One region of the Ruminococcus sp. RTP21204st1_B2_RTP21204_210225 genome, then DNA from elsewhere that is predicted to be linked to it. Evidence: predicted binding sites of a transcription regulator. Region 1 holds the regulator's gene; each other region holds the start of a gene.
The links. Region 1 encodes NrdR, which represses ribonucleotide reductase genes. Its sites were predicted from a motif close to CACNANATNTNGTG; they were not measured.
Positions count from the first base shown of each region.

Region 2: the regulator NrdR is predicted to act here: its motif matches at 5,378-5,391, upstream of AB5123_RS11425 (anaerobic ribonucleoside triphosphate reductase).
Region 3: the regulator NrdR is predicted to act here: its motif matches at 2,645-2,658, upstream of nrdD (anaerobic ribonucleoside-triphosphate reductase).

Region 1 is NZ_JBCPGA010000010.1:43,164-53,808, reverse strand. It holds gene AB5123_RS05755 (CPBP family intramembrane glutamic endopeptidase) at 1-594, shown strand, start outside; gene AB5123_RS05750 (extracellular solute-binding protein) at 658-2,076, opposite strand; gene AB5123_RS05745 (glycosidase) at 2,524-3,699, shown strand; gene nrdR (transcriptional regulator NrdR) at 3,971-4,423, shown strand; gene AB5123_RS05735 (aspartate kinase) at 4,512-5,831, opposite strand; gene AB5123_RS05730 (hypothetical protein) at 6,030-6,176, opposite strand; gene AB5123_RS05725 (ATP-dependent RecD-like DNA helicase) at 6,422-9,742, opposite strand; gene AB5123_RS05720 (M48 family metallopeptidase) at 9,780-10,490, opposite strand; gene AB5123_RS05715 (type I restriction endonuclease subunit R) at 10,494-10,645, opposite strand, start outside.
Region 2 is NZ_JBCPGA010000039.1:7,782-18,426, reverse strand. It holds gene AB5123_RS11450 (hypothetical protein) at 1-456, shown strand, start outside; gene AB5123_RS11445 (SPFH domain-containing protein) at 1,003-1,977, opposite strand; gene AB5123_RS11440 (NfeD family protein) at 2,012-2,455, opposite strand; gene asnB (asparagine synthase (glutamine-hydrolyzing)) at 2,728-4,563, opposite strand; gene AB5123_RS11430 (hypothetical protein) at 4,847-5,044, shown strand; gene AB5123_RS11425 (anaerobic ribonucleoside triphosphate reductase) at 5,459-7,717, shown strand; gene nrdG (anaerobic ribonucleoside-triphosphate reductase activating protein) at 7,720-8,235, shown strand; gene AB5123_RS11415 (flotillin family protein) at 8,326-9,786, opposite strand; gene AB5123_RS11410 (NfeD family protein) at 9,883-10,551, opposite strand.
Region 3 is NZ_JBCPGA010000042.1:3,153-13,797, forward strand. It holds gene AB5123_RS11755 (DNA adenine methylase) at 1-167, shown strand, start outside; gene AB5123_RS11760 (transcriptional regulator) at 160-1,455, shown strand; tRNA gene AB5123_RS11765 (tRNA-Arg) at 2,258-2,334, opposite strand; gene nrdD (anaerobic ribonucleoside-triphosphate reductase) at 2,692-4,866, shown strand; gene nrdG (anaerobic ribonucleoside-triphosphate reductase activating protein) at 5,136-5,654, shown strand; gene AB5123_RS11780 (cation-translocating P-type ATPase) at 5,760-8,333, opposite strand; gene AB5123_RS11785 (MATE family efflux transporter) at 8,821-10,206, shown strand; gene AB5123_RS11790 (hypothetical protein) at 10,262-10,645, shown strand, end outside.

The DNA.
Region 1 (10,645 bases):
GCCCTGGGCGGCGTAACGAGCGTGCTGGCAATGTCAGTGCTTGCACCGTTTTTTGAGGAGCTTATGTTCAGAGGTACGCTTTTCAGAAATGCCGAAAAGTGTGGTCAGCTCACAGGCATTATAATGGTGGGGCTGACATTCGGTCTTTGGCATGGAAGCTATCAGCAGATACTCTATGCGGCTGTTATGGGAATGTGTGCTTGCTTTATGGTTGCAAAAACAGGATCTATCTTCCCGTCTCTGATACTTCACTTCACCATGAACACTATCGGAGCAATTCAAAGCGTCGCACTTGGTTCGATAGACTTTGACAAGTTTGCCGCAGACCTTGAAAAAGGTCAGATCACAGGCACAGCACCAATGATAATAATTGCTGTCGCTCTTCTCTCTTTCGGTCTTATGATAGCTGGTCTTGTGCTTTTTGTAAAAGAGCTTAGGTATCATCGTGACAGCTTCAGGCTCATAAACTTCTGCCCTGACGTTTCACAAGGCCAAAAGATAGTCATCTATCTCACCGCACCTGTTACCATACTCGCCTTTGCCGGGCTTATCTTCATCACAGTCCGCACAGCTTTAGGTCTTGGGCTATTCTAAAATACGCATAAAAATAACGCAGACTTTTTACAGCCTGCGTTATTTTTTATCAGGAGTTATTTATTATGATTTAAGGCTTGCGATCTTCTGGTTGAGTTCCTTGATCTCGGAATCTACAGTTGCAGAATACTTCTCACGAACCTGCGTCCATGTGGACTGTACACCCTCTTCATTAACATTTGAAGCATCACTGTAGAGTGCGTCAACAAGGCACTGGTTTCCGTCAAACTGCTTTCTGTCGCCGAGAGCGGAAGATATACCGTAAGCATAGTCAAAGAGCATAAGGTAATCGTCAGAAACAACGTCCATTTTCACATCATACATCTCGTCTGTCCAATTAGGGTTGTTCTCCATGAACTTGTCCTTGTTTGTCTGCTCATACTTAGGATCTGTCTTTGAGGCTCTTACGCACTCGAACCAGCACTTAACAGCTTCGCTTCTTGTTGAGCCTTTTACCCACATGAAAGCTGTCATATCAGAAGTTGTTATCTTCTGCTGATTATCGTCATACTGAGGAATAGGAACAACGCCCCAGTTCTCGCCCTCCTTTGGAGTCTGGTTGCCTGTATAAGCCCACTCGCCCATTGCATAGAACAAGCAGTTCTGATTGAAGCAATCTCTTGCAGAGCCTACCCAGCCGTTGAGGATAAGTCCGTCCTTCATCATATTATAAAGGAAGTTCTGAGCCTTTTCTATATCAGGGTCGTTAAGATTGCTTGAAAACTCGTTTGTTGCAGGATCATAGTTTACAAGACGCTTGCCTGTCTGCTGAACAACGTGCGCTCTAAAGAAGCCGTTTACACCGTAACGCTCAGTATCAGCCGGTGCGTTGCCAACATATGAGGACATGATATCCTCCCAATTCTTCCAAGTCCACTCATTGTTTACATAAAGCTCATATGGATCGTCAAGGCCCTCTGCGTCAATGATATCCTTATCATAGCAGAGCATAGCAGAAGCAGAATAGCCAAGAGGCGCAACATAGTGCTTTCCATTGAGCATGAACTGATCTGCTGTATCCTTTGTTGCAGACCACAAAGGCTGGCTGAAATCAACTATGCTGTCGATAGGCTGATACATATCCTTTACTACCTGTGAAGGGAATGCAAGCCACTCATACTTGAATATATCAGGAATGTCCTTGTTAGCTGTGATAGCAGCAGCAAGATTATCAAATCTGTCCTCATTTGAAGTCTGCTGGAATCTTATCTTTCCGCCCTTGCTCTCAAAAAGCTGAAGCTCTGTGCTCTTCTCAGGACTGCCCTTAGTAGGGTTAAGGTCGCCCTCACCGAGATAAAGTATCTCTTTTTCAGCACCCTCAGGGATAGCCTCGATAGATTCCGTGTCAGCTACCGCAACGTTCTCTGTTGCAGAAAAATCGTCCTCCGCATTGCTTGAAGAGTTTGATGAGCTTCCGCAACCCGCTACTCCTGTTGCCATTGACAAAGCCATTACAGCCGCTATGTACTTTTTGTAATTCATAAAATATTCCTCCATAATTCAATATTTTAGCATCAAAGCTGTCCGTATGTAGTTGATGAGTTCATATATTAAATCTTGCTATAATTATACAACACATATAAAGCTATTGTCAATCACCATTATAGCACAATTATCAGCAATTTCATTGTACACTTTGCACAATAAAATCCATATGTATTGTTAAAGCGCAATATTACAATCGGTATCGTTTAAAATATGCGCATAAAGTTCAAATATTCAATATGCCCGTTTTGAATGAATATACAACAGATACAAGAGCTTTTTGTAGAAAACATTAACCAAAACAGCAAAATATGTACAGCATTTATGCAGTTCGTAAAACTTTTTTCATGTAATCGTTTGATGTTTTCAGTGGTACTTGTAATTAGCGAATTATTATAGTATACTTGTTTAAGAAGATTTTTTACCGAAAGGAAATTGCTTGATATGACAGATTTTGAAAGAAACAAAGCAAGGGTGACAGCCGAATACGAGGCTCTCATCAACAGAAAAAACATTGTGTCCGACAGCTATAACGGAATTTATGACAGATACGTTTACCCTGTTCTGACAGCCGCGCACGCACCTATTATCTGGAAATATGACATGAACCCTGAGACAAATCCATACTTCATGGAGAGATTGGGCATAAACGCAGTACTGAACTCAGGCGCTATTTATCTCAACGGCAAGTATTACCTTGTTGCAAGAGTTGAGGGCAATGACAGAAAGTCATTTTTTGCAGTAGCAGAGAGCGACAGCCCTGTTGACGGTTTCCGTTTCTGGGACTTCCCTGTTCAGCTTCCTGACACTGAACCGGAGGAAACAAACGTATACGATATGAGATTAACACAGCATGAGGACGGCTGGATATATGGTGTATTCTGCTCAGAGAGCAAGGACAAGACTTCAAACGATCTTTCCGCCGCTACAGCTCAGGCCGGAATCGTAAGGACAAAGGATCTTAAGACATGGGAAAGACTTCCTAATCTCAAGTCCAAGTCACCACAGCAGAGAAACGTTGTACTTCACCCTGAGTTCGTTGACGGAAAGTACGCATTCTACACACGTCCACAGGACGATTTTATCGAAACTGGCTCAGGCGGAGGAGTATGCTTCGGTCTTTGCGAAGACATCACAAACCCTGTTATCTGCACAGATGAAGTTGTTATCTCACCAAGGCAGTATCACACAATCACAGAGGTAAAGAACGGTGCAGGCGCAGTGCCTATCAAGACACCAAAGGGTTGGATACACATTGCACATGGCGTAAGAAACACAGCCGCAGGTCTTAGATACGTAATTTATGTATTCGCAACTGACCTTAAAGACCCTTCTAAGCTAATCGCTTCGCCGTCAGGACTTTTCATTGCACCACACGGCAGTGAAAGAGTGGGTGACGTATCAAACGTTGCGTTCACAAACGGCGCGATCGTTCGTGAAAACGGTGACGTGTATATTTACTACGCTTCATCAGACACAAGACTTCACGTTGCGGCAACAACTATCGACAAGCTTATGGATTACACATTCAACACTCCGTCAGACCCACTGCGTTCTGTTGACTGCGTAAAGCAGAGATGCGATCTTATCAGAAAAAATCTCGAATATCTTAACAAGTAATATATCAAACACAAACAGACGGCTTCTGCTGTCTGTTTTTTTGTACACTAACAAATATGGTATATCACAATTTTGTGAAAATTCATAGCTCACCGCTCTCCTGCATTTGTACCTATGTTTTGTCTGCCGCAAAACTGCTGAGTCCCTTTACCGCAACTTTTTTTATATACCCTCTTGCAATCGTCCACAATCTATGGTATAATTAATTAATAAAAGCACAATATATGCAATATCACGCACAAAATTTTCTCTTAACTAAGGAGTGTTTATAATGAGATGTCCTTTTTGCAACTATGAAGATACAAGAGTAATAGATTCACGTCCAAGCGAGGGAAAAAAGCGTCGCCGCCGTGAGTGTCCGAAATGCGGAAAGCGTTTCACTACTTATGAGGTGGTCGAAAAGCCACAGCTTATGGTATACAAGCGTGACGGCTCGTTTGAGCCTTTTGACAGACAGAAGCTTATAAAAGGCATTCAGAACGCTATCAAAAAGCGTCCTGTCAGTGTTGATGATATGAAAAACCTTGTTGACGATATAGAGAACACCTTTGCAAACAAAATGCAGACCGAGACCACTACAAGTGAGATAGGCGATATGGTGCTTATGGGTCTGAAAAAGCTTGACCACGTTGCATATGTGCGTTTTGCTTCCGTTTACAAGGACTTTTCAGACGTTGATTCGTTCATTCAGATAATCACTGAGCTTTCTGACAAGAAGAAATAAATAAGAGCGTTCCGATAATTTTCGGGACGCTTTTTTTGCACCAAAAAAGCGGACAGCCTAAGCCGTCCGCCATATTTTTTATATTGTATTAAAGCTGTGTATCAACAAAAATTGTATAGATAGCCTTCATTGCAGATTCAAAATCAGCCTCATTCACACCGATGATGATGTTAAGCTCGCTAGAGCCCTGATCTATCATCTTTACGTTTACATGAGCGTGTGCAAGGGCTGAGAATATTCTGCCTGCTGTACCTCTGTTTGACTTCATTGCACGTCCCACAACTGCAATAAGCGCAAGGTCTGTTTCAATATCAATTGTATCAGGGTGACAGTTTCTGTGCAGACCTGACATTATCTCCTGCTCCTTTGGAGCAAACTCTGCCTGATGAACAACGACAGACATTGTGTCGATACCTGATGGCATATGCTCAAAGCAGATACCATTCTTCTCGAATACTTCAAGCACTCTTCTGCCGAAACCAAGCTCTGCGTTCATCATATCCTTTTCGATATTAACTACAGTAAAGCCCTTCTTTCCTGCTATACCTGTGATCGTGAATGCAGGCTTCTGAGATGTGGACTCAACGATCATTGTACCCATATCCTCAGGCTTGTTTGTGTTCTTGATGTTTATTGGGATACCTGCTTTTCTTACAGGGAAAATAGCGTCCTCATGAAGTACGCCTGCACCCATGTAAGAAAGCTCTCTCAGTTCCTTATATGTTATGGTAGTGATAGGCTGTGGGTTGTCGATAATTCTAGGATCGCATACCAGGAAGCCTGATACGTCTGTCCAGTTCTCATAAAGATCAGCGTTTACTGCTGCGGCAACGATAGAACCTGTTACGTCAGAACCGCCTCTTGAAAATGTCTTGATAGTATCGTTTGGCATTGAGCCGTAGAAACCAGGTATTACTGCATTGTCAAGTGTAGCTAATCTCTGAGGAAGCACCTCGTTTGTTCTTGCAGAATCGAACTGACCCTGATCGTTAAAATAGATAACATCGGCAGCGTCAACAAAGTTATATCCAAGATATTTAGCAAGAACGATACCGTTAAGATACTCGCCACGGGAAGCCGCATAGTCACGTCCCGCCTTGCCGATAAAGCAAGCCTTGATAGTTTCAAACTCCTTGTCAAGAGAAAGGTCAAGACCCAAATCATTGATTATGCCGTAATATCTTTCCTTGATAGCGTCGAACTCGCTGCTGAAATCCTTGCCCTTTGCAGCAAGATCATAGCAGCCGTAAAGCATATCAGTTACCTTTGTATCGTTTGAAAATCTTTTACCAGGAGCAGACGGCACAACAAATCTTCTTGAGCTTTCCGCTGTGATTATCTCCTTAACCTTTTTGAACTGCTCAGCACTTGCAAGAGAGCTTCCACCGAATTTTACAACCTTTGTCATTTCACAAACCCCTTATAAACTATAGAATTAATCCTGTCTGCGTACTTTTCCCACGCTGACGTTACAATAAATAGTATACCGAATTTGCGTGATTAAGTCAATGTATAAATGGACTAATTTTTATAGTTTTTTTGGTGTATGTTTGTGAAATACGCTTGTATTTGTATGACGGACAACTCATGCTTATCTGTCTGCCTATTATCTGTAATGTTCGTCTATCCACTTATCATGTTTTCGTGAAAGAAAGCCCCAGCGTTCTTCAACACAAAATGCAGCAGATAAAACAAGCGGCAAAGAAAGCAGCACAGCCGCAATAATAAGAATAGCCATATTACTTACGTTCACAAGAACGCCTCCCGTCTCGGTTTTGTTATGACTATATTATAGCGTTCCTTACTTAAACAGACCTTAATGCAAAGTGAAAACCATGTGAAAAAAAGCCCCGACCGAAAGTGCGGCGCTGATATAGCAGTATAATCCCAACTACTATATTAAGACCAAAACAGCGAGCTATGAAAATGAAAGACAGATACTTCCACAAGAGAGGTATCTGTCTTTTTACATAGAAGAAACGACTTCCGTTATTAGATTTAACTGGAACTAGTGGTCTGAACTAATTTATTCTTTATGATTTCCAGACTTTTAAAACCATTATGTTCAGATGAAAAACCAGAAATAATTGCTTCCATCGTTTCGGAACTCCAGTAAATGGTTAGTTTTTTCTTTGTGCGAGTTATCGCTGTGTAAAATACACCTTTTGTTATTTTTTCGGTATTAACGCTCGGAATAACAACTTTTACAGAATCATATTCTAAGCCTTGTGCTTTATGAATCGAAACGGCATATGCTAACTGGAAAGGTATAATAGTCTTCTTAGCGTTTTCCTCGTCATCAACTTCATCTTCATCGAAAGCATATACAATGAGTTTAATCCGAGTTTTTTCGTCTATGGTGTCAATGTACTCTATTTGATCTGATTTACATTGTTGTTCAGTAATTATTGTTTCCACATCAATAGTAAACGCTATTTGATCATCAGCCTTTTCAATTTCAACGATGATCCCTTTAAGATTATTATAAAGATATGTGAAACGAGAGTTATCATTAAAGAGAATTTTGTCTCCCTTTTTAAACCTCCAGCTTTGCCATATTATAGCTTCTCCATTTGGATTTGCATTTTGGAAATAACTGTTTATATTATTTAACCCGAATTTCCCATCATAGTTCAAGCATAAAACAACTTCATCTTTAACGTCAGAAGTAAAAATATCTGATCCGATTTCCTTTGAAAAGGGCCCGTCTATGACGAGTTTTTCGGTGATCCTAACATCATTGTTCCTTACTTCTTCCCATAGGCTCAGTAAGTTTTCTTCCCGAGTCCGCCAAGTATCAAGTAATTCAACGTTAGCTCCATGTGTAGTTATGATATCTTTAGCATAATAAAACCAGTTACCAAAATCAATTGATTCGATTTGATTGATGTCTCCTGCAAGGACAATCAATGAATCCGAACTAATTTTACTAATAAAGTTAAGCATCGTTCGATTATCTATTGTACTGCACTCATCTACAAAAATAATATCATAATCTGGCAAATTAACTCTTCTTGTAAAACTATCAATACAAATAAAATCAGAATCTGATCCTGGATTATCAATTCTTCTTTGAAGGTGTTGAATGGCAGCATGTGTTTTAGTAAGAAAAAGCTTTTTTGATTTGGGCATAAGACTAGATATATAATTAATAAGTGTTGTTTTACCCGTTCCAGCAGCACCATATATCAACAGTATTCTTGAATTAACAAAAGCATATTTAATTGCTTTTTGCTTGGAAACATCAACCTTGTCAAAGAGTGCTGAATGATCTTTTATAAATCGTGCGTTTAGTTCTTTTTGACCTTTAATTCCTGCTTGCGTAAAATCTAACAATCTCTGTAGAATCTTAAGTGTAATGGTTTCATAGGCAGATATTGTAACTAAGCCACTATCATTTACTATGCTATATCCTTGATCTTGCTCCCACTCAACTAAATACTCATTATAATCGTTAATGGATTTGTCTGAAGCAATTTCGCTTGCTTTGAAATATAATTCACCCGATTTATTTATCGCATTTCTTATTCTTAGATATGGTAAAAGAATATTGATTTTTTCTGTTCCAGATGCACTAAGTATTTTTGTTATACTAACTTCAGCTGTTTTACTATGTGGTAAATTTGCTAGAAGCGGATTGCGTTCAAATGGACGACATCCTGATGCAAGGTAAAGAGGGGAACCAGCTAGCATTTTTGTGAATCTATTAGGCATTACATCAATTAGACTTTTTTCACGAAGATTAATCAAAAGATAACGAACAACATTTTTTCCAAATATTACGGAATCGGAAGAATAATCTCTTCTCAATATCTCAATCACTTCTCTAAAGTGTTTAGTGTTTGTATTACCATATATTTGATCAGTAATTGAATGGAAATCCATTTCTTGTAAATCAATAAGATCAAGCAACGTCATTCCCGTTTTGGTGAGAAAACTCATTAATTCAGCATACTCGCCATAGTTTGCATTCAAACTTAATGGAATATTTAATATTCTTCCAAGTTTGTTTAAACAAGTAGGTGCAATGGATACCCTCCAGTTTGTGATGATTTTTATATTTGAAGCAATACCCCATAAATCAATCGTTGTGTCGGTATAGCCAATATTAATTGAATAACCAGTTGAAATATTCTGCTTTGAATAAACAGTTATTCTATTAAATTTAGTAGCATATTTATTGGCTAATTGCAAGGTGATTTCATAATAACGTTTGGTGCCAACATAAAATGGCATTTTCTTTTGAACATAAAAACGTGTGCTTTCCATAGAACGAGGTGATAAATCCGTAGATTCAATAGCTTTTGCAACTATATTATAGTACTCGTTGTCAAGTTGATCCGTATTTAGTGGGAACTTTTCAAGGTTTTGCAAGATTAAAATCTTGTAAATATTATCGAAAAATTCTCTAATCTGCCACATGAAGTTATAGTATTTTAGCATCAATCTTTCAGATTGACCATCTTCCGGAATACGGCAATCAATATACTTCAATCCTCTTAAAAAATTAGCAAGATATTTAGTTCTCAAATCGAGTTGAGCTTGTTCATATGCTAATTGAAGATTTGGCTTTGAGCATCCAAGATTATAAGAGTTTAGTAAAAGAGCCGCTCTACAAAGATCATATAATTTCGGTAGAATATCTTGTGAGACTTCATCTCTAGTTGCGCCAAGGCTTTCTATTGTATCAATACTTCTGACTATCGACCTATTACAAGCCATTACAATTCTTTTGATCTCATCAAGATTAAGCTGAGTTGAACTAAGCTTATTTACAAATGAATGATGTTCAATTATACGATCAAGTTTTTTACAAAAATCAATAATACTTTCATCAGTATTATAAATTTCCTCTGAGGGGGCGAAATCAACCGTTATACTTCCTTGAGTGAAATTTATAGAGTTGATATAGTCTACAGACATATACTTCCAGAAAACACGTTCAGAGCCTCTTTCATCAGGATTAAGTACAACAAAGAGTATTCCGGGGTCTAAGGTGACATCCATAGCCATCGTTGCAGGAAAACCAAGACTTTGCAATGAATATTTGATTTTCCCATTATCCTCTCTGTATGAATGAGATCCTTTTATCTGAACAAAGAAATTTTGCTTAGGTCGCCTTGATACATCAGGATCTGCTACATATTCAAACGTTCCATCAGTATTAGGCCACTTATCATTAGATGCAAATAATGGGTTAATCCGCCCATTTGAACGAAAAAAGAATTCTAATGTAGAGACAGCAGCTTCGTCTTCTGCTGATCTTTCAGTATGCGTTTTTATGTGCTTTTCTATTAGTTCTTTGGGCTGCTCTAACATTTTTTACTCCTTTCTCTGCCTAAGGCAAACAATCGCATCATTCAACCTTATTATAATAATCTAGTCTTAAATCATTAAGTTCTTTTCGTACAGCCCGCCAATCCTTCATGTACAAATCCATACATGAAATAAAAACTGAATTATGTGTACGTTCCTTTAAATGGAGAAGTTCATGCAATATTACATACTCTAAACACTCGATTGGTTTCTGTGCAAGCTGTAAATTAAACCATAGTTTTTTCTTCTCTGTATTACAAGTTCCCCAGCGAGTTAACATATATTTGGTTTGCCAAGAATCACAGTATAGCTCGGTAAGCCTTTCCCACTTCGGAAGTAATCTTTCAATTTCCGCTTTTAGTAAGATACGGTACTGCTCTCGCACATAGTTTTCTCTTTGCTTTACTGTACTTTCTTCACGCATAGAGAGTATTACCTTATCTCCTTTTATTTCAAATCCGTTCTTTTGTGAATTAGGCTGAAAGGATAGATAATATTGTTTTCCCCATATGAAAAGCGTTTCTCCGCTTACATACTGACGTTTAGTGCTTCTTGCCTGATGTTGAAACTTTTCAATCTGTTTTTTGATCCAAATAAGATTTGTTCGGGCATATATTTCTATTACCTTATCATCAATAGATGACGGAGCAGAGATAACGACGTGTCCATCAGGAGGCTTGACCTGAAGATGCATATTCTTGATATTCTTTTTATGGATATCAATAGGTATGCCAGAAATCATAATTGTCATATATTAGTATTCCTCCTGCTTTTCGATGATTTTAAATAATCTTTCGACTTCAGAATCATCATTAAGAATAATGAATAAAGCTTTCTTTATTCTATTTTCTTTTATAGGATCACCACGGAATCCACTCATTTTACTGCTAAGAACAGCATTATGAA
Region 2 (10,645 bases), on a different contig from region 1:
CTAGAAATCGGAGATTTATATGCTGTTGATATGGTAGGTAATATTATTGAAAAAAATAATAAGCCTTTTCAAAGATCAGACTTAGATAAAGATTTTATAGTAGAAATTAATCAGAATAATCTATATTTTAATAACTCTGCCGTTTATTTTGAACATAACATTTATTCTTTTGTTTTATTTGATGATAGGATAATTGTACAATTAAATGAACTGGATGCGTCTGCAAAATCTGATGAAATCGACAACGTATATGCTGTTGATATGGAAGGAAATATTATCTGGCGAATTCAGAATAAAGAAAGGGTATGTCCGGAATATAAGTTTATTTCGCCGTATGTAATGATTAATTATATTGATGGTGAATTAATTGTAAATGATTTCAACGGATTCAGATTTGTGTTTTCACCTGACGACGGAACTTTTGTTAAACGAATTCAAAGTTTAAGACCTTGGTAATCAATTTGTAATTCAGATCTTTAGGGCGACACCGCACAACTACCGCCTAACGGCTTTGTGTACGTCTAACTTGCCAATTTTCCGTTATCTTGCACAGAAACTCCTTGAAGGACGCAAGTATTCCTGCGTCGTTTCTATACAATTGGTAATTTCAGACCAATGAATCTGGAGCAAATTCTTTTTGAATTCCCGGTGGTGTTTCTGAAGCAATTTCGGATACCGTTAAATTGTCTGAAGTGAAAGTCACGCGTTTAAATTGAGAGGAGAATATCAGTATATGGCTTATAAGGATACTATAACTAAATACGATATAAACTAAAAAATATACATGAGTTAATGAAACTGTTAAAAGGCGAATACCCTGTTCATGCGTTTGTTAGTCCTATGGATGTAGGAGAACTTCTTCTGCCTTTGTACGAGTTGTATTTACGGCTTTTACAGGTAAATGATGTAACCTGAAAGCCTAACTTTTGAATTATTATTTGAAAATGAAAAAAAATATCCCCTCCAAAGCATTTGCCTTGGAGGGGATTAACTATATGCGTTTTACTGTGGCTTCTTAACGTCTGTCATGACTTCTTTAAGTCCTGTTGCAAGACCTGCAATACCCTGTATCTCACTTGGTATAATAATCTTTGTAGCCTTGCCGTCTGCTGCCTTAGCAAATGCTTCAAGGCTCTTGAGCTGGATTACCTGCTCGTTAGGGTTAGCAGCATTCAGCTTGACGATACTCTCGGCAATCGCCTTCTGTACCATGTCGATAGCTTGCGCTTCACCTTCTGCCTCAAGTATCTTCTGCTCCTTGACAGCGTCTGCACGAAGTATCATAGACTGCTTCTCAGCTTCGGCTGCAAGTATCTGTGACTCCTTGTCTGCCTGTGCTCTGAGTATCTTAGATTCTTTCTCACCCTCTGCAACAAGCACCTGAGATTTCTTCTCAGCCTCTGCCTGAATGACCTTTTCACGTCTTTCACGGTCAGCTTTCATCTGCTTTTCCATTGCGTCCTGAATTTCTCTTGGCGGAAGAATATTCTTAAGCTCAACTCTCTGCACCTTGATGCCCCACCTATCTGTGGCTTCATCAAGAATTGCTGTGATCCTTGTGTTGATAATGTCACGGGAAGTGAGCGTAGCCTCAAGATCAAGGTCACCAACAATGTTTCTGAGTGTTGTTGCCGTCAGATTTTCAATAGCTGAGATAGGTCTCTCAACGCCGTATGTGAACTGCATTGCGTTTGTTATCTGGAAGAACACAACAGTGTCTATCTGCATTGTTACGTTATCCTTTGTGATAACTGACTGTGGCTTGAAGTCAACTACCTGCTCCTTGATAGATACTCTTTTTGCAACTCGGTCGATAAAAGGTACTTTTACGTGAAGTCCCGTTCCCCATGCCGCATGAAAAGCTCCAAGTCTTTCAACTACAAATACATATGCCTGCGGTACTATCTTGATGTTGCTGATAACAATGATTATAAGCAATACGATGATAGCAAGTACGATATAAATTCCAGGTTCCATTATATGCCTCCTAAAAATAAGTTTATGTAAGCTGTTACTTTTCTTCTGAAACTATCAGCTTTGCACCGTCAATACGCACGACCTTCACTGGTGTGCCTTCTGTGATCTTTGAGCCGTCCTCAGTTCTTGCTGCCCAATCCGTGCCCTCAAGAGTGACCCTGCCTTTGTTCACAGAGTTATCTATAGGCTCAATAACTATTGCAGTTTTTCCCACATCAAGCTCGTAATTTGTTGCAACTGGCTTGTTCTGGAGCTTCTTGACCACAGGTCTTGTAAGCAAAAGAAGTATGATTGAGCTTACGACGAATACGATGCACTGTGTAAGGAAAGAAAGCTTAGCTATAGCACAAAACATCGCAATAAGCGCTGCTATAGCAAGCCATATAGACACAAGTGCCGTTCCTGTTGCGACCTCGCATACAACAAAGAACACGAAAGCTAAAGCCCAGAAAACTATTTTGAGTGTAGCCATTGTCATATGATACCCCCTGTTCCTCTCATTTATTTAAGATTTATTATAACATATTATTTTAAAATTTACAATAGCTAAGACACAATATTTTTGCTTTTTTACCTTTAATCTTCAATGATTTTACATTGACCGTACCATATTATACTAGCTGTATCCTAATATATACATGTTGATGCTACTACATAAAGAAAAAAGTATTTCTAAAAGATAGTTATATAAAAAAATTTACAGTAAAAGCGGTAACCCGCTGGAGGTAACCGCTTTTACTATTTGTGTAATTATACGTTGTCGCTGAAATAAACATCATACCAAACAAGGAATGAGAACACTGTCCAGATTTTTCTTGAATAGTCATACTTGCCTGCACGGTGATCGTCAAGAAGCTGTACAAGCTTATCTGTGTGGAAGAACTGTGCCGACTGAGGAGAAGTAAACTTATCCTTTACTATGTTATAATACTTATCTTCTTTGAGCCATACCCTGATAGGAACAGGGAAGCCGAGCTTCTTTTTCTTAGCTGTCTGTGGAGGGCAAGCCTGAAGTGCAGCAAGACGCATTGCATACTTCGTTTCAGTTTCAGTAACTCTGTCCTTTACAGGTATCTGCTCTGCAAGTTCCATTACCTTTCTGTCAAGGAACGGTACACGAAGCTCTAGGGAGTGAGCCATGCTCATTTTATCCGCCTTAAGAAGAATATCACCTGTCATCCAAAGGTGCAGGTCAATGTACTGCATCTGTGTTACCTGATCCTGATCTCTTACCTTATCGTAGAACGGCTTTGTGATAGCCATAGCGTCAGGAGCGTTTGTTTTTATGCTCAGAATGTCCTTGCGCTCTTTCTCAGAGAAGATGTATGCGTTACCAATAAATCTCTCGTCAAGGTCCTTAGAGCCTCTTATAAGATAGTTTATGCCGTGCTTGTGAGGCAGCTTTTCTGCAACTGCACCAACAGCCTTTCTGATAGGTCTTGGTATCTTGAAGTAGCTTGCCATATCAGCAGGGTTGTGATAGATGTTGTATCCGCCGAATATCTCGTCTGCACCCTCGCCTGAAAGCACTGCCTTGACCTTTTCAGAAGCTATTTGACATACGAAGAACAGAGCCACAGCCGCAGGGTCTGCGAGAGGTTCGTCCATGTGATACTGTATTTTTGAAAGGCTGTTCCAGTATTCCTCAGGAGAAATGACCTTGGAGAAGTTCTCCTTATGGATATACTTTGAAAATTCCTTAGCATAGCCTATCTCGTTGTATTTCTCGTCCTCGCCAAAGCCCACAGTAAAGGTCTTGTCAACGTTGGCAACAGCGGCAACATAGCTTGAGTCAACACCGCTTGAAAGGAAAGAACCTACCTCAACGTCAGCAAACTTGTGTACCTCAACAGAGTTCTTGAAAGTGTCAGATATCCTATTCACCCAATCTTCAAGAGCAGGGCCATTGTCAGCGTGGAATTTAACTTCCCAATATCTTCTTACGTTCATCTCGCCGTTCTTGTATGTAAAGCAGTGAGCGGCAGGGAGTTTGTAAACATTTTTGAAGAAAGTTTCTGTTGTAGGAGAATACTGGAATGTGAGATAAGTTTCAAGAACGTCTGTGTTAAGTTCCTTCTTGAAATGAGGGTGGTCAAGAAAACTCTTTATCTCAGAACCCCACATAAGAGTTTCGCCCATTTTTGCGTAATAAAGAGGCTTGATACCGAAGAAATCTCTTGCACCGAAAACCTCATTTGTATTCTTGTTGAAGATAACGAATGCAAACATACCTCTCAGCTTGTCGAGCATATCCTCGCCCCACTGCTCATAACCGTGGATAAGCACCTCTGAGTCGGTCTGTGTATAGAACTTGTGACCAGACGCTACAAGCTCCTCACGGAGATCCTTGTAGTTGTATATCTCACCGTTGAATGTAAGTACCAACGACTTATCTTCATTGAAGATAGGCTGGCTACCTTGATCTGAAAGGTCGATGATCGAAAGTCGGCGGAAACCCATTGCGATCTGCTCGTCAACATATTTTCCGTCAGAGTCAGGACCTCTATGTTTTATTCTATCCATCATTTTTCCAAGAACTATGGAAGCGTCATTGATTTTATTTGTAAATCCAACAAAACCGCACATATAAAAGCCTCATTTCTGTTAAATCAAATTGCCTGTATCTTAGTTAATACAAGCGCTTGTCGCCTAGTGAACGTCAAGCAATATAATATTTATTATACACTATATGCGGCTTTTTTGCAAGGGGTAAAAACAAAAATTAAACAATAAAAGAAATTGTCTTTTGTGCATCTATCACATGGCAGTGTGTATGGTATAAAAATATCTGCGATTTTGTCATTTTGGCTTGAAAAAGGCAGATGGATATAGTATAATGGTATTAAAATCATATTTTGGAGAAGATCTTATGAACGATAACAAAAAGAAGAAAAATGGTTATAGATTGGATATTGTGTTGATAGTGAGTTTTTTTGTAATGCTGATATCTTTCTGTGCCTACATGATGAATACTACTCTCGAAGAGGTACTTGAAAATGAAACAGGCAGCTCTGTAGTTACTCACGATTACACTTACGAGAGTGCTGAGAGCAGTTCAGCGGCATAGTGCAAAATTTAAAAATTCGACAAGTTAAAGTGCTTTACGTACTTGCTGAATTCGCCTATTTACGACATTTAAGAGGCATGGAACAACATTCGAAGACGCATGAGATGACAAGTTAGCTCACTTTACAGCATCAAGAACTAAACTATTTTGTATTATACATCGTAAAGTTCGACTACATTACAGCTAAAAGCATTTTACTTGACGCCTAAAATCAATATCTGACGAAAATGTGGCTTTGTGCATTTAATACAAATAACAAAGTCACATTTTGTTGTATAACGCCTTGACTTTGCGTCACTTATACTATATACTTGTATTAAGCGCTGCTTTTTATACAATATGTTGTGATTTGCGGTGCGAGTTGTGAGAATATAAAAAATATAAGGATAAATCGGGAAAATCGGAGGCGGTATTGTGATAATCAAGATAAAAAAGCGTGACGGACGTACTGTAACTTTCAATATTGAGAAAATAGCTGGCGCTATATACAAGGCGGCTCAGTCTGTGGGCAAGGATAACTATGAGGAAGCTTTGGAGCTTTCGGGTAAAGTTGTTGATAAGCTTATGGAAAAACACCTTGATATGCCTACTGTTGAAGAGATTCAGGATTGCGTTGAGCGTGTTCTTATTGAGGAGGGCATGGCTGATACTGCAAAAAGTTATATACTCTACCGCTCAAACAGAACTCGTGCAAGAGAAATGAATACCCGTCTTATGAAAGTTTATGAGGATCTTACTTTCCAATCAGCGAAAGATAACGATTTGAAGCGTGAGAATGCTAATATAGACGGCGATACCGCAATGGGTACAATGCTTAAATACGGATCTGTGGGTGCGAAAGAGTTCAACGAGATGTATGTCCTCGCTCCTGAACATTCAAAGGCTCATCAGGAGGGCGATATCCACATTCATGATCTTGATTTTTATACACTGACTACCACTTGCACTCAGATAGACCTTACAAAGCTTTTTGATAAGGGTTTTTCTACAGGTCATGGCTTTTTGCGTACACCAAATGATATACAAAGCTATGCGGCGCTTGCCTGCATTGCGATACAATCCAATCAGAACGACCAGCATGGTGGTCAATCTCTTCCGAAGTTCGATTATGATATGGCTGAGGGCGTAAGGAAGACATTCAGACACCGCTATCGTGACAATATCGGCAGGGGGCTTGCTCTCCTTGGTGAAGTTTCTGATGCTCAGAGCATTGCAAAGAAAATAACTGAAATGCTTGATGAGCAGGGTTTAAAGATCACTCTCGCCAATGATAACGGCTATCAAGAGGCTGAAGCACAGTTTCTTGTGAATTTTGTTGACGCACCTATAGTGAAGAAGATACAGAGTTTTGCATATAAAAACTCTTTGAAAGAAACTGACAGAGCCACATATCAGGCAATGGAAGCGCTTATCCATAATCTTAATACCATGAACTCCCGTGCAGGCGCTCAAACGCCTTTCAGCTCCATAAATTATGGTACTGATACTTCTATCGAGGGCAGACTTGTTATAAAGAATATTCTTCTTGCAGAGGAAGCAGGACTTGGCAATGGTGAAACGCCTATTTTCCCTATACATATTTTCAAGATAAAAGAGGGCGTGAACTTTGATCCTGATGACCCGAACTATGACCTTTTCAAGCTCGCCTGCCGTGTATCAGCGAAGCGTCTTTTCCCGAATTTTTCATTTATCGACGCTCCTTTCAATCTACAGTATTACAAGGAGGGCAATCCTGACACTGAGATAGCTTACATGGGTTGCCGCACAAGAGTTATCGGTAACGCATATGACCCTACTCGTGAGATAGTGACAGGAAGAGGAAATCTCTCTTTTACTACCATTAATCTTCCTAGACTTGGCATAAAAGCACAGCGTAATATCGGTGCTTTCTTTGACAGCCTTGATGAGCTTATGGATCTTTGTATCGACCAGCTTATGCACAGATTTAAGATACAGTGTTCAAAGCGTGTGAGAAATTATCCGTTCCTCATGGGTCAGGGCATATGGCTCGATTCAGAGAAGCTTACGGCTGACGATACGCTTGAAGAAGTGCTAAAGCATGGCACACTTTCAGTGGGCTTTATCGGTCTTGCTGAGTGTCTTAAAGTGCTTACTGGAAAGCACCATGGTGAAAGTGAAGAAGCAAGAGAGCTTGGCTTGGAGATAATCTCACGTATGAGAGCAAGAATGGACGAGGAAACAAAGCGTACTGGTCTTAACTTCTCGTTGCTTGCAACACCTGCTGAGGGACTTTCTGGCAGATTTGTTAAAATGGATAGAGAACGTTATGGTGAGATAGCAGGAGTTACGGACAGAGAATATTATACTAATTCTTTCCATGTACCTGTTTACTATCCGATAACAGCGTTTGAGAAACTTAAAATAGAAGCTCCTTACCATGCTCTTACAAATGCAGGCCATATAAGCTATATCGAGCTTGACGGCGATCCGCTGAACAATCTTTCTGCATTCGAGAAAGTCGTAAGATATATGAAAGAAGTTGGCATAGGCTACGGCTCAATAAACCACCCTGTTGACCGTGATCCTGTTTGCGGATATACGGGAATAATAGGTGACAAATGCCCGAAGTGTGGACGTTCTGAGGCTGAACACAGCAAGGTGATACATGAGAGGATACCTCGTGCAAAAGCCTGCTGTGAGGGTGACAATTAGCCATGGAACTTAGGATAGCTGGCACTGTCGGTGAATCTATCGTAGACGGACCGGGTTTTAGGTTCACTATTTTTACGCAGGGCTGTCCACACGGCTGTGAGGGTTGTCACAATCCGCAGACACATGATTTTAACGGTGGCATTGTCGTTGATACAGACCAGCTTTACAATGAGATAATAAAAGACCCGCTTCTTGACGGAGTGACGTTCAGTGGCGGTGAGCCTTTCTGTCAGTGCAAACCGTTAGCAGAACTTGCAGGAAGGATAAAAGCGTTCCATGGCTTTTCACTGAATGTGATATCATTCACGGGCTATACTTATGAATATCTAATTGCAAACGCTAACGCTGAAAACGGCTATATGGAGCTTCTTAGTCAGCTTGATTATCTTGTTGACGGCCCTTTTATACTGTCACAACGAAGTCTTGAGCTTAAATTCATGGGCAGCAAAAATCAGCGTTTTATTGATGTACAAAGGTCCTTGAAAGAGGGCAGAGCAGTAGTCGTTGAACCATATTGAACATAAAAAAGCGAGTTTCATGATGTTGAAACTCGCTTTTATTTATACCAAAAGACCTCCGCAATCGTTAAACTACGGAGGTCAAATTAATTATTTCTCAGGCTCTATTACCTCAACATCTTTTGGGTCGAGAGTTTCTGCATTATCAGCCTCGGCTGCTCTCTTTACTGCTTCTTCCTGTGACTTTTTCAAAGCTTCCTGTATGTCCTCGCCAAGAAAATCAGGGAGTGACATTCCTGCTTGCTTGAACAGATCGTTCAGCGGAGGAACTGACTGCATGAGTCCGCTTAGAAAGTTTGCTGTCGAGCCTTTTCCATCTGCACCTGCGCCTGTATCCCACACGGTTATCTTGTCTATCTTAATGTTCTTGATAGCTTCTACCTGAATAGAGATAAGTTCTTCAAGCTTGTCAGCAACTATGAGTTTAACGGCTGCATTAGCGTCTCCGCCTGCTGCTTCAACAAGCTTTCTCATACCCTCTGCCTGCTTTGTGAGTATTTCCTGATTACCCTTTGCTTCAGCTTCCATTTTTGCAAAGATAGCATCGGCCTCACCCTTTGCTTTACGTCTTACTACCTCAGCCTGTGCTTCAGCTTCGATCTCGGCCTGCTGCTTTGAGATCTGAGCCTTTACGATAACATCGGCGGTCTGTGTAGCCTTTTCAAGTTCGGCTCTCGTCTGCTCGGCGGATTGCTGAGCTATGTAAGCTTCCTGCTTTGCCTTTGCTGCCTGAACAGCTTCAGCGGCTGTAGCCTGTCTGAGAGCTTCCGCTTCACGCTCACGTCTGAGGGCTTCTGACTGTGCAACCTCTATCTTGGCCTGGTTCTCACCGTCGATAGCAGAAGCGTTTGCAGCAGCAACTTGGATACGCTGGTCTTTCTGAGCGTTTGCCTGACCGATCTCACCATCTCTGTGTTTTTCGGCAACTGACTTCTTAGCGTCATTGATAGCCTTTGCAGCAGCTTCTTTACCGAGAGCTTCCAGATATCCAGACTCATCTGTAATATCCGTTACGTTTACGTTGATAAGCTTAAGGCCTATCTTTTTAAGCTCTATCTCAACATTGTTTGATACCGCGAGCAGAAATTTATCTCTGTCCGAGTTTATTTCTTCGATATCCATGGTGGCAATTATAAGTCTCAACTGACCGAAAATAATATCCTTTGCAAGCTCCTGTATCTCAATGAGTTTAAGACCGAGAAGTCTTTCAGCAGCATTCTGCATAACGCCAGGCTCGGTTGAGATACCAACAGTAAATCTTGACGGAACATCGATTCTGATGTTCTGCTTTGAAAGAGCGTTTTTTAGATCCACATTTATGGATATAGGAGTAAGATCCATATACTCATAAGATTGGATTATTGGCACGATAAATGCCGCACCGCCGTGGATACATCTTGCGCTTCTTGCTTGACCATTCTTGTCTGTTCCTACTTTACCATAGATAACAAGCACCTTATCGGACGGACATTTTCTGTAGCGTGACAGTATCGCCATAATTGCCGCAAAAAGCACAACGACTATCACACAGATGATGATTACTGGTTCCATAATTTTTCCTCCCACACAAATACTATTATAATAACCTCAAGACGGGTCATTTCACAGAATCGTTATGTTTAGCACCCCTTTGTTCTATCAATTCTTTTATTTTTCTATTACGACAGTATCTCCTTGCAAATCGATAATACGAACCTGAGTTCCTGTCTTTATAAGCTCATCACCATTGTTTATTGCAGTGACTTCTCTTAGCTGTCCGTTTATCATAACATTCACTTTACCAAGCCCATGGTCTTTAGGTGGGCAGGGGATATAAACAGTAGCAGTTTCTCCTATAGCATTTTTATAATCAGCTGTACCGTTTTCAGCAAGTCTTGCAGAAAGTTGAACTATCTTTGCTACAAGAAGCATGGTCGCCAGACCCAGAACAAAGCCGATAACTGTAGACAGTGCTGGATAAACACCTGAGCTTACAAGAACGATAGATGACCAGCTAAACACAGTGAAAAAAGCAACTATGGTCTGAAGCGTGAACATTCTCATAGAAGCAAAATCCGCAGGGTTTCCGCCGTCTACGTTGTGGTCACAGCCGATATCATGTGTACAGTGACCAATATCCACATCTCCGTGACCGCTGATGTTGGTATCAACATCAAGATCAAGACCTGACGTGTCGCTGAAATCATGACCGCTTCCACCATCATGAAAACCGAACATAGAAAGCAAAGTCTGCACAAGCAGTATAAGCGTTGACGGAAACGCTATACAATACAGCACTTTAAGTAAAAGCGACAAACCGTCCCACCATTCATTCATATAGCTTACACCTCCAATGTAAATATTATTTACGTTTATTATATACTCATTTATCTTATTTGTCAATAGATTTTCGACAATAATTAAAATTATT
Region 3 (10,645 bases), on a different contig from region 1:
TTAATGAACGTGGTGTAAAATTCATGTTGTCAAATTCTTCAACTGAATTTATAAGAGAACAATATTCTGATTATCATATAACAACTGTACAAGCTAAAAGGGCAATCAACTCAGTTGCAAGCAAACGTGGAGATGTTGACGAGGTAATAATAACAAACTATGAATGACACAGATAAACTTGAACATGAAACCAGGAATGACGCAGCATGGCATTTATTATTTGAAAAATACGATATTCTACATCACATAGAACAAGAAGGGTGTTTTCAAATATCTGCTACACAAATTAAAGAGTTTCGTGAGCCACGGTTAATGGCAAAATTTGATCACATTATCAATTTGCCTAAATTATTCAAACAAAATAAGCTCTCCATACTTCCTATTACTCGTGGTGATTATATCATTTCTCATTTTGATGCGTATCATAAATTCGAGCCTATGTCACCCGAAGTAACAAGAATAAGCTTACCATACTACATTCAAAGTTTAGATGTAGACTCTATCACCAGTGAAGCAGTTGCTTTAAATTGTGCTTATGTGTCGGGCATAATAGCAGACTTTCTAGAAGATGAGCAACTTGTTCCAACTGTAAGTGGCAGAATGGGATCTGGTAACTTCAATTTTGAGATCAAAGATGTTCTATGCAATGACAAAAGAAACATTGAAGTACATAATTCTCAAATAGAGATAGATGCAGGATATGAGGGATTACAAAAGCTTGCACTAATTGAGGCAAAGCGAGATTTGTCGAAAGATTTTCTTGTAAGACAGCTCTACTACCCTTTCAGGACGTGGAAAGATCGTGTAAACAAAGATGTCAAACCAATTTTCCTTGTGTATTCCAATGGCATATTTCATTTATATGAATATCAATTTTCTGATCCAATGGAATATAGTTCACTGACACTTGTCAAGCAGAAAAATTATTCTGTGGAGGAAGATATGACTATTACATCTGAGGAAATCAATCAATTACTTGACAGTGTACCGATAATTGATGAGCCTGAAATATCATTTCCACAAGCAGACAGTTTTGAACGAGTAATAAATCTATGCGAATTATTAAACGAACACCCTATGACAAAAGATAATATTACAATTAATTACGCATTTGACGAAAGGCAAACAAATTATTATACCGACGCTGCTCGCTATCTTGGGTTAGTTGACAAGCAAAGGAATGATAGCATTACATTTTTCTTAACGTCAAAAGGAAAAAACATTTTAAAACTCAGCTACAAACAAAGGCAATTAGCTTTTTGTGAAGCTATATTATCACATAAGGTTTTTTCAGAAACTCTTAATTTATGGTTTAGTCAGGGAGAAATCAACAAGCATGAAATTGTTGCAATAATGAAACAGTGTAACCTATATAAAGTGAAAAGTGACGAAACATATTATCGTAGGGCTTCAACAATTAGAAGTTGGCTTGAATGGATCGTGGAATTATTATAACGAAAATACCCCTAGTGTGTCACGGTGACACACTAGGGGTCATTTTGCATTTATATATAAAAGATATATTCCCCACCATTAATTTCCGCAAAAGTATTGACAAATTGACAAAATGGTGGTATAATTAATATACAGAGGAAATTTAGAGGGCATAAAAAATTGCACCCTCTAAGGCTTATAAACTCTTGGCGGAGATTATAAGCCCAGCAGCACAGATGTTACCGCAACTGTGGAGCTTTCAGAGAATGCTATCCTCGTGCTCTATTATAGCACGTTGGAAATAGATTGTCAAGGGCTTTTCACGATGTCAAACATCTGGAAAGCTCTTTTTGCTTTTAGCTGCTGATTCAACTCGTCAAAAATGCAGCTTGAAAATCGAATATCGTAAGTCCTCAAATAAGATTGAGATGAGGTCAACTGATGTGAAACACAAGCACAACAAGACATTGAGTTGTCTTTAAGTCGCTTAGAGCCATGACGTTCGTTACTGTTCAATCACGCCGATCAGGCATTCTTAACATTTCAGAACATGAACACGAGCCAGCCAGTAACAGTTAAGCTAACTGCAAGCCTATGTGCCGACGCCACTATGAATTAACATCAGATGATTCGCTTAAGCTCCACAATGTGCAGCTGCCTTGACAAGGTCTAAGAGCGAAACGAAACAAATGTCACAAAACATATCCTAGCTTGTTACTACAAGCTTTCATATATGCTCAGCAAGGATATTCAAAGATACTTGCTGAGGAAAGTCCACATTTTTATATCCTGTGGATTTTCCTTTGTGAGTATCAAAAATGATTGGTGCGCCAGAAGGGACTCGAACCCCCGACCTACTGGTTCGTAGCCAGTCACTCTATCCAGCTGAGCTACTGGCGCATTCAACTCTAATATTATATCATATGCAAGCCCCTTTGTCAATGAGTTAATGGAATTTCTCCGCTTATTTTACAGAATGTTCACATCGTTTCTTGTAGCTTCACACCTTTATCATCCCTTTAAATGCCATTGTTTTTCACACTTTTTGTCAATCAAGTGTTTGTAATCATTTGTAATACTTTTTCGGCAAACTGCTCTGTTTTTAACCGGAATTTTTGTAGATTATTTATCATTCTATGCCCTTGACTTATATTCTGATTGTGGTATAATAGTAAATGTTCAATATTATGTTATGACAAAAGCAGCCAACCACAATATATAGTGGTTGAGCAGGATAGAATGAAAGGAAGAGTATAGGTGAAGATAATAAAAAGAAGCGGCGCTGAGAATACGTTCGATAAGGAAAAGATAGAAAATGCCGTTGCGAAAGCTAATATCACTGTGGAGGAAAAGGATAGGCTCTCTGAGGGAGAAATAGGAGAGATAGCACAGAATATAGAGGACAAATGCTCTGAAATGAATAGGGCTATGGACGTTGAAACTATTCAGGACTGGGTGGAAGCCGATATCATGCGCCACGGCAAGTATACAGTGGCAAAGCATTATATCACATACCGCTATGAGCGTTCTATCGTCAGACAGGCTAATACTACTGACAAGCAGATACTTTCTCTTCTTAACTTCGAGAACGAGGAAGTCAAGCAGGAAAATTCCAATAAGAACCCTACTGTCAATTCAGTTCAGAGGGATTATATGGCAGGTGAAGTGAGCAAGGATATCACAAGAAGATTTTTGCTTCCTGACGATATAGTTGAAGCCCACGAAAAAGGTCTGATACATTTCCACGACGCCGATTATTTCGCTCAGCATATGCACAACTGCTGTCTTGTAAATCTTGAGGATATGCTCCAGAACGGCACTGTCATAAGCGAGGTCATGATAGAAAAGCCACACAGCTTCTCTACAGCCTGCAATATCGCTACACAATCTATCGCTCAGATAGCTTCTTCACAGTATGGCGGACAGAGTATCACACTTTCCCACCTTGCTCCGTTCGTTCAGATATCCCGTGATAAATACCGCCGTGAGGTAAAAAAGGAGTTCGCAGAGCTTAATATCCCTGCCGACGAGGATACTATAAATAAGGTAGCCGAAATGAGAGTAAAGGCTGAGATAGTTCAGGGCGTTCAGATGATACAGTATCAGGTCATCACTCTTATGACAACAAATGGTCAAGCACCTTTCGTTACTGTTTTCATGTACCTTGACGAAGTCCCTGAGGGGCAGACAAGAGATGACCTTGCGGCTATCATAGAGGAAATGCTCAGACAGCGTATCCAAGGCGTAAAGAACGAAAAGGGCGTTTATATCACCCCTGCGTTCCCTAAGCTAATATATGTCCTTGAAGAGGACAACATAAGAGAAGGCTCAAAATATTGGGAGCTTACAAAGCTTGCTGCAAAGTGTACCGCAAAGAGAATGGTTCCTGACTATATAAGCGAAAAGAAAATGAAGGAGCTTAAAGTAGACAAGAATGGCAATGGTCAGTGCTACCCTTGCATGGGCTGCAGAAGCTTCCTTACAACATATCTTGACGAAAACGGCAAGCCTAAATATTACGGCAGATTCAATCAGGGCGTTGTTACAATAAACCTTGTGGACGTTGCCTGCTCGTCATATAAGGATATGGATAAGTTCTGGAAGATACTTGATGAAAGACTTGAGCTTTGCAGACGTGCGCTTATGCTCCGTCACGAAAGACTTAAAGGCACTCCATCTGACGTTGCACCTATCCTTTGGCAGAACGGTGCATTGGCAAGACTTAAAAAGGGCGAAACAATCGACAAGCTCCTTTACGGCGGATATTCCACTATCTCGCTTGGCTATGCAGGTCTTTGCGAATGCGTAAGATACATGACAGGCAAGTCACACACAGACCCTTCAGCAACGCCTTTTGCACTTGAAGTTATGCAGCACCTTAATGACGCCTGCGCAAAGTGGAGAGCAGAAACAAACATAGATTTCAGCCTTTACGGCACGCCATTGGAGTCCACAACATACAAATTTGCAAGATGTTTGCAGAAGCGTTTCGGTGTTATCGAGGGTGTAACAGACAGAAACTACATCACAAACAGCTATCATATCCATGTTACCGAGAACATCGACGCATTTGACAAGCTCACATTCGAGTCTCAGTTCCAGGCTCTCTCACCAGGAGGAGCTATCAGCTATGTGGAAGTGCCGAATATGCAGAACAACATAGAGGCTGTTCTTGCAGTTATGCAGCATATTTACGACAACATCATGTATGCAGAGCTTAACACAAAGAGCGACTACTGTCAGAAGTGCGGTTTTGACGGTGAGATAAAGATAGTAGAAGATGACGGCAAGCTTGTATGGGAGTGTCCGAACTGCGGCAACAGAGATCAGAACACTCTGAACGTTGCAAGGCGCACCTGCGGCTACATCGGCACGCAGTTCTGGAATCAGGGCAGGACTCAGGAGATAAAGGAGAGAGTTTTGCATTTGTGATTCGTCAAAAAAACCCTGTAAAATTACAATTAACCAAAAAACCCAAAATTTTTTTTGAGCGATTTTCAAAAAAAGTGAACATTATAGCCGTTAAAACTCAAAACTCGTCAAAAAAATGAACATTATAGCAAGGAAAACTCAAAAACTCAAAACTGCAAATTCCAAAAATAATGAACATTATTACTGACATAAAACAGCAAACAGCATATAACTATCGGGGCAATACAAAATCGTATTGCCCTGCGTTGTATGTATGAAAGGAGCGGAAAATGAATTATTGTGAGATAAAGAAAACCGATATCGCCAATGGATCAGGAGTGAGGGTCACGCTATTCGTATCAGGTTGCAGACACCACTGCAAGGGCTGTTTTCAGCCTGACACTTGGAACTTTGACTACGGCAAGCCTTTCACAGATACCACCGCAGACGAGATACTTAACGCCCTCTCAAAGGGCTATATAAAAGGACTTACGCTCCTTGGCGGCGAGCCTATGGAGCCTGAGAACCAGCCTGAGCTTACAAAACTCCTCCGCCGTGTGAAAACAGAACTTCCCGACAAGGACGTGTGGTGCTACACAGGCTGTACCCTTGAAACTGACCTGCTTGCAGGCTCAAAGTCCCCATACAGAACACAGTACACAGACGAAATGCTGAGCCTTATCGACTACCTCGTTGACGGCGAATTTGTTCTCGAAAAGAAAAACATCTCACTGAAATTCAGAGGATCTGAAAATCAGAGGATACTTCATAAAAAAGACGGCATTTGGCTGCCTTGCGAAGATATGTAAAACAAAACCGCTCCCCGTGACATCACGAAGAGCGGTTATTTTTATTGCGTAGGTGCAACCTAAGGTCGCCCGCCTATCAAACTTTTGCGAAATAACTCTACAGCCTTACTTTTCAGACTTTGTAAAGAATACCGCCTTTATAAGCTGGATAACGAGCATAGAGCCAAAGCTTAGAATGTATATCCATGCAAACTGCATACCTGTCATGTCTGCTATCTTGAAAAGTCCCTTGAGTTGTGGAACGAGCAGAACGGAGTTTAAAAATACCATTCCAAGACCGAACGCCATAAGACCGAACTTGTTGTTGAAAAAGTCCTTTGAGAAGATAACAGGACCTTTTTTCTTGCAGGAGAATCCGTGGAACAATCTTGCAGAGCAAAGCACTGCGAATGCCATCGTCATACCAAGAGCTGCGCTTGTCTTGTTTCCCATAAGGAAAGCCGAAGCTACTGCTATCGCTATAACTACGCCATACAATGCTATCTCGCCCAGGAAAGGACGTGTGAGGATAGATTCGTTTGCGTTTCTTGGCTTGCGTTTCATGACCTCTTCGGAGTGAGGTTCAAGACCCAAACCGATAGCAGGAAGCGAGTCTGTAAGCAGATTAATAAACAGCAAATGTATTGCCGCAAACGGAACAGGAAGTCCAAGCAGTGAGTTGAAAAGCACCACAAGAATTGCCGCAAAGTTGCCCGAAAGCAGGAAGAGTATAGCCTTTTTAATGTTCTCGTAAATGTTTCTGCCGTTTCTTATGGCCTTTACTATAGTTGCAAAGTTATCGTCTGCAAGCACCATTGAGGCAGCGTCCTTTGAAACCTCAGTTCCTGTGATGCCCATTGCAACGCCCACATCAGCCTGCTTTAACGCAGGTGCGTCGTTCACTCCGTCGCCTGTCATGGAAACTATACAGCCGTTTGCCTGCCAAGCCTTTACGATCCTTATTTTATGCTCAGGTGTAACACGAGCGTAAACAGCCTTGTCCTTTACAAAGTCAACAAGCTCTTCGTCTGAATAAGCGTCAAGCTCGTGACCCTCAACAGCCTTTGAGTTGTCGTCAAGAATACCTATCTCACGGGCAATAGCCGAAGCCGTAACGATATGGTCGCCTGTTATCATGACTGGCTTTATGCCAGCCTTGCGGCATTCCGCAACAGCCGCCTTTGATTCCTCTCTCGGAGGATCCATCATAGCAATAAGACCGACGAACTCCAATCCGTCCTCGTCCTCTGGACATACGGTATCCTTGTCGAATTTTTTCTCTGCAAATGCAAGTATACGCAGACCTTTTTCCGAAAGCTCTGCCACACGCTGGGTTATAACAGCCTTTTCCTCGTCGCTTGAAGTTATCCTGTTTATAAGAACGTCAGCCGCACCCTTTACATAAAGCACCTTTTCGCCGTCGATAATGTGCAGAGTTGACATAAGCTTTCTGTCTGAATCGAATGGTATCTCAGAAATTCTAGGGAGATCTTCCCTCACCTTGTCAGTGTCGATACCAAGCTTTGTGCCAAAATTGATAAGCGCCGTTTCTGTAGGGTCGCCTATCTCAACGCCGTCCTTGCAGCTTGAATCGTTGCAAAGTATCATGGCTCTTGTCATAGTCTTGACCTTTTCATCATCAAGATCAACAGCGTCAGTGTCGATTATCCTGCCGTCTACCATTATTTTTCTAACTGTCATCTTGTTCTGTGTCAGTGTACCGGTCTTGTCAGAGCATATTACAGAAACACTGCCCAAGCCCTCAACAGCTTGAAGCTTTCTTATGATAGCGTTTTCCTTTGACATTTTCTGTGTGCCGAAAGAAAGCACAATAGTAACGATAGAGCTGAGAGCCTCAGGAATAGCCGCAACAGCAAGTGCGATAGCGAACATGAACGAATCCATAAGCTGGCCGCCACGAAGCATACTAAGTCCGAACACTACTGCACAGACAATAAGTATAGCAATGGAAAGCTTTTTACCGAACTCGTCAAGCGTGTTCTGGAGAGGTGTTTTTCTCTCTGATGCGTTTTGGATAAGCGAAGCTATCTTGCCCACCTCAGTGTCCATACCCACCTCAGTGACAAGCATTTTTCCTCTGCCGTATGTGACAAAAGAGCCTGAATAAACCATGTTAGCACGCTCAGCAAGAGGCTTTTCGCCCTCTATATCGCTCATATCCTTGTCGATATTAACGCTCTCGCCTGTGAGCGCAGACTCGTTCACCTGAACAGACGCGCATTCTATCAGCCTGCCGTCTGCACATATCTGGTCGCCTGCTTCGATAAGAAGAATGTCGCCCACTGCGATCTCCTCAGAGGGGATAATTACCTTTTCGCCGTTTCGCAACGCCTTAGCCGTCGGTGCAGAAAGCTTTTTAAGGTTCGTCAGTGACTTTTCAGCCTTGACGGTCTGAACTGTACCCAAAATAGCGTTCATTGTGATAACAACGAGAATTACTGCACAGCTCTCAACATCTTTCATGAAAGCTGAAACTATCGCAGCAATAATGAGTATAAGCACAAGAAAGTCCTTATACTGCTCTAAAAAAATCACTGGAATGGACTTTTTCTTGCCCTCCGTGATAACATTTCGTCCGAACTTTTCGCAGTTTTTCACTGCCTGCTCAGTTGAAAGACCATTTTCACCTGATGAAAACTCAGTGTAAAGCTGGTCAAGCTTTTTCTGATACTGCTTCATAAAATACCACCTTTTTTTATTTTTTCCTGTAGTCGCTGCCGATATACCCTTCAAAGCCTCCTTTTCTCATAGGCTCAGAAAAATAAACGCATAAAAAATCGGCAAGACGTTTATTGGGTAAACTGCGCCTATGGCAATTTAATCAATAAAAGTCTCGCCGTTTAGATATGCAGCGGTCCCTCATCGGAACGTATTGACGCAAACATAAACGGATCTCTCCGCCAGCTACTCTCTTTTACTATGAGGTTATTATAACCTATATTTTTGATTTTGTCAATAGTTTTTTATATATTTTATTGTACATTTGCAACGCTTCATATCATCAAAAAAGTGGGTCTTTGAGACCTGACTTTTGTATAAAAAGTCCTTGGACATATGAAAAAATATATGGTATAATAATTATAACAATGAGCAGCGACAGCGTAAGTCCGATTGTATTCGGACTTGTGCTGTTTTTTTATGCGCAAAAAACGGGAGGTAATAAAATATGAGCGAAGAAGTTCTGAAAGAAAACAAGATGGGCGTTATACCCATGCCGAAACTCATGCTGAGCATGGGTCTGCCTATGATAATTTCAATGATAGTTCAGGCGTTTTACAATATCGTTGACAGCTATTTCGTAAGCAGGATAACAGATGATACAGTTGAGCACATGGGCGAATATGCCGTAAACGCCCTCACCCTTGCATACCCTGTCCAGCTTTTGATAATCGCTGTAGGCGTAGGCACAGGCGTTGGAATAAACGCCTTGCTCTCCAGAAGCCTTGGAGAAAAGAATTTTGAGCGTGCAGGCAAAATAGCAGGCAATGCCATTTTCATAGGTCTTTGCACCTACATCGTGTTCATGCTGTTCGGATTTTTCGGCACTGACGCATTTTTGAAAACACAGACCCATGATAGTCTTGCTTTAAAGCTTGGGGGCGAATATCTAGGCATATGCTGTGTGTTGTCATTCGGTGCAGTAGGTTCAATGATATTTGAAAAGCTTTTGCAGGCGACAGGCAAAACTATCCATTCCACCATTGCTCAGCTTGTAGGCGCAATAGCCAACATCGTCCTTGACCCTGTTTTGATTTTCGGGCTTGGCCCTTTCCCAGAACTGGGAGTAAAAGGTGCGGCATATGCCACTGTCATCGGTCAGGTACTCACAATGGTCATAGGCGGCGTGCTTCATTTTGTGTGCAACAAAGAGATACCAAGCGGCATGAGATATTTTATACCTCAGAGCAAAATGATAGCAAACATTTATAGAATAGGCATTCCTGCCATAATAATACAGGCTCTTATGTCCGTCATGACTTATGGGCTTAATGTCATACTCAACAGGATAGGTCAATCCGCCGTAACAGCCTATGGTATCTATTATAAAATACAGCAGTTCGTATTCTTTGCGTCATTCGGCATGAACAACACTATCATTCCGGTTGTATCATACAACTACGGCAAAGGGGACAAAACAAGAGTTCGTTCAGGCATAAAATACGGTATGCTCTACACGTTGGGACTCATGCTCCTTGGCATTATAGGCTTGCAGCTTTTTGCTTCTCAGATATGCCATGTATTCTCACTGTCAGCGGATACGGAGATATTCGCCACCTATGCCATAAGGATAATCACTTTAGGCTATCTTTTTGCAGGTGCAAACATAGCCTATCAGGGAATTTTTCAGGCGCTCGACCATGGCATAGCTTCCCTTGTGCTTTCCCTTATCAGACTTTTAGTTATCCCTCTCCCCACGGCTTATCTTCTCACCCTTACCTCCTCAGCAGGCAAGATAGTATGGGCAGCCGTTCCATTCGGCGAGCTTGTAGGCACTGTCGCCGCCATTGTGATAATGGGCAGGATAAAACGTGAGATAAAGCTCAAAGACTAAAACACTGCCCTTGATTATTATTCCCAAAGGTGATATAATAGCATTGGTGATAATAATGAAAAGGAAAATACTTGTAGGTCTGCTTACCGCCGTTATCTTTTTGGCTTGCGCCCTTGTGATAAATATAACCCCGAAGGTGGAGAAAGGTTCAGTTGTGCTGACCTGTGACGGAAGCAAATATGAGCTTCCCGGCACTGAAAAGACACGATACTGCAACGGCAAGAGCGAAAGCCTTTCCGCCGAAGAGAGCTTTGAAGATCTGCTCTCCTCTATACCGTCATTTAATGTAAAGGCGGATGTAGATAAGGACGGCAATGTTACCCTTAAAACCCCTATGTCCGTAGAAGTCACAGGGGACAGGCTCGGTGATGTGCTTTACACTGTCTACAGCTATGACGGAAAGGTGCTTGCCAAGGAGTCCAAAAAGCTGGAGCTTCCA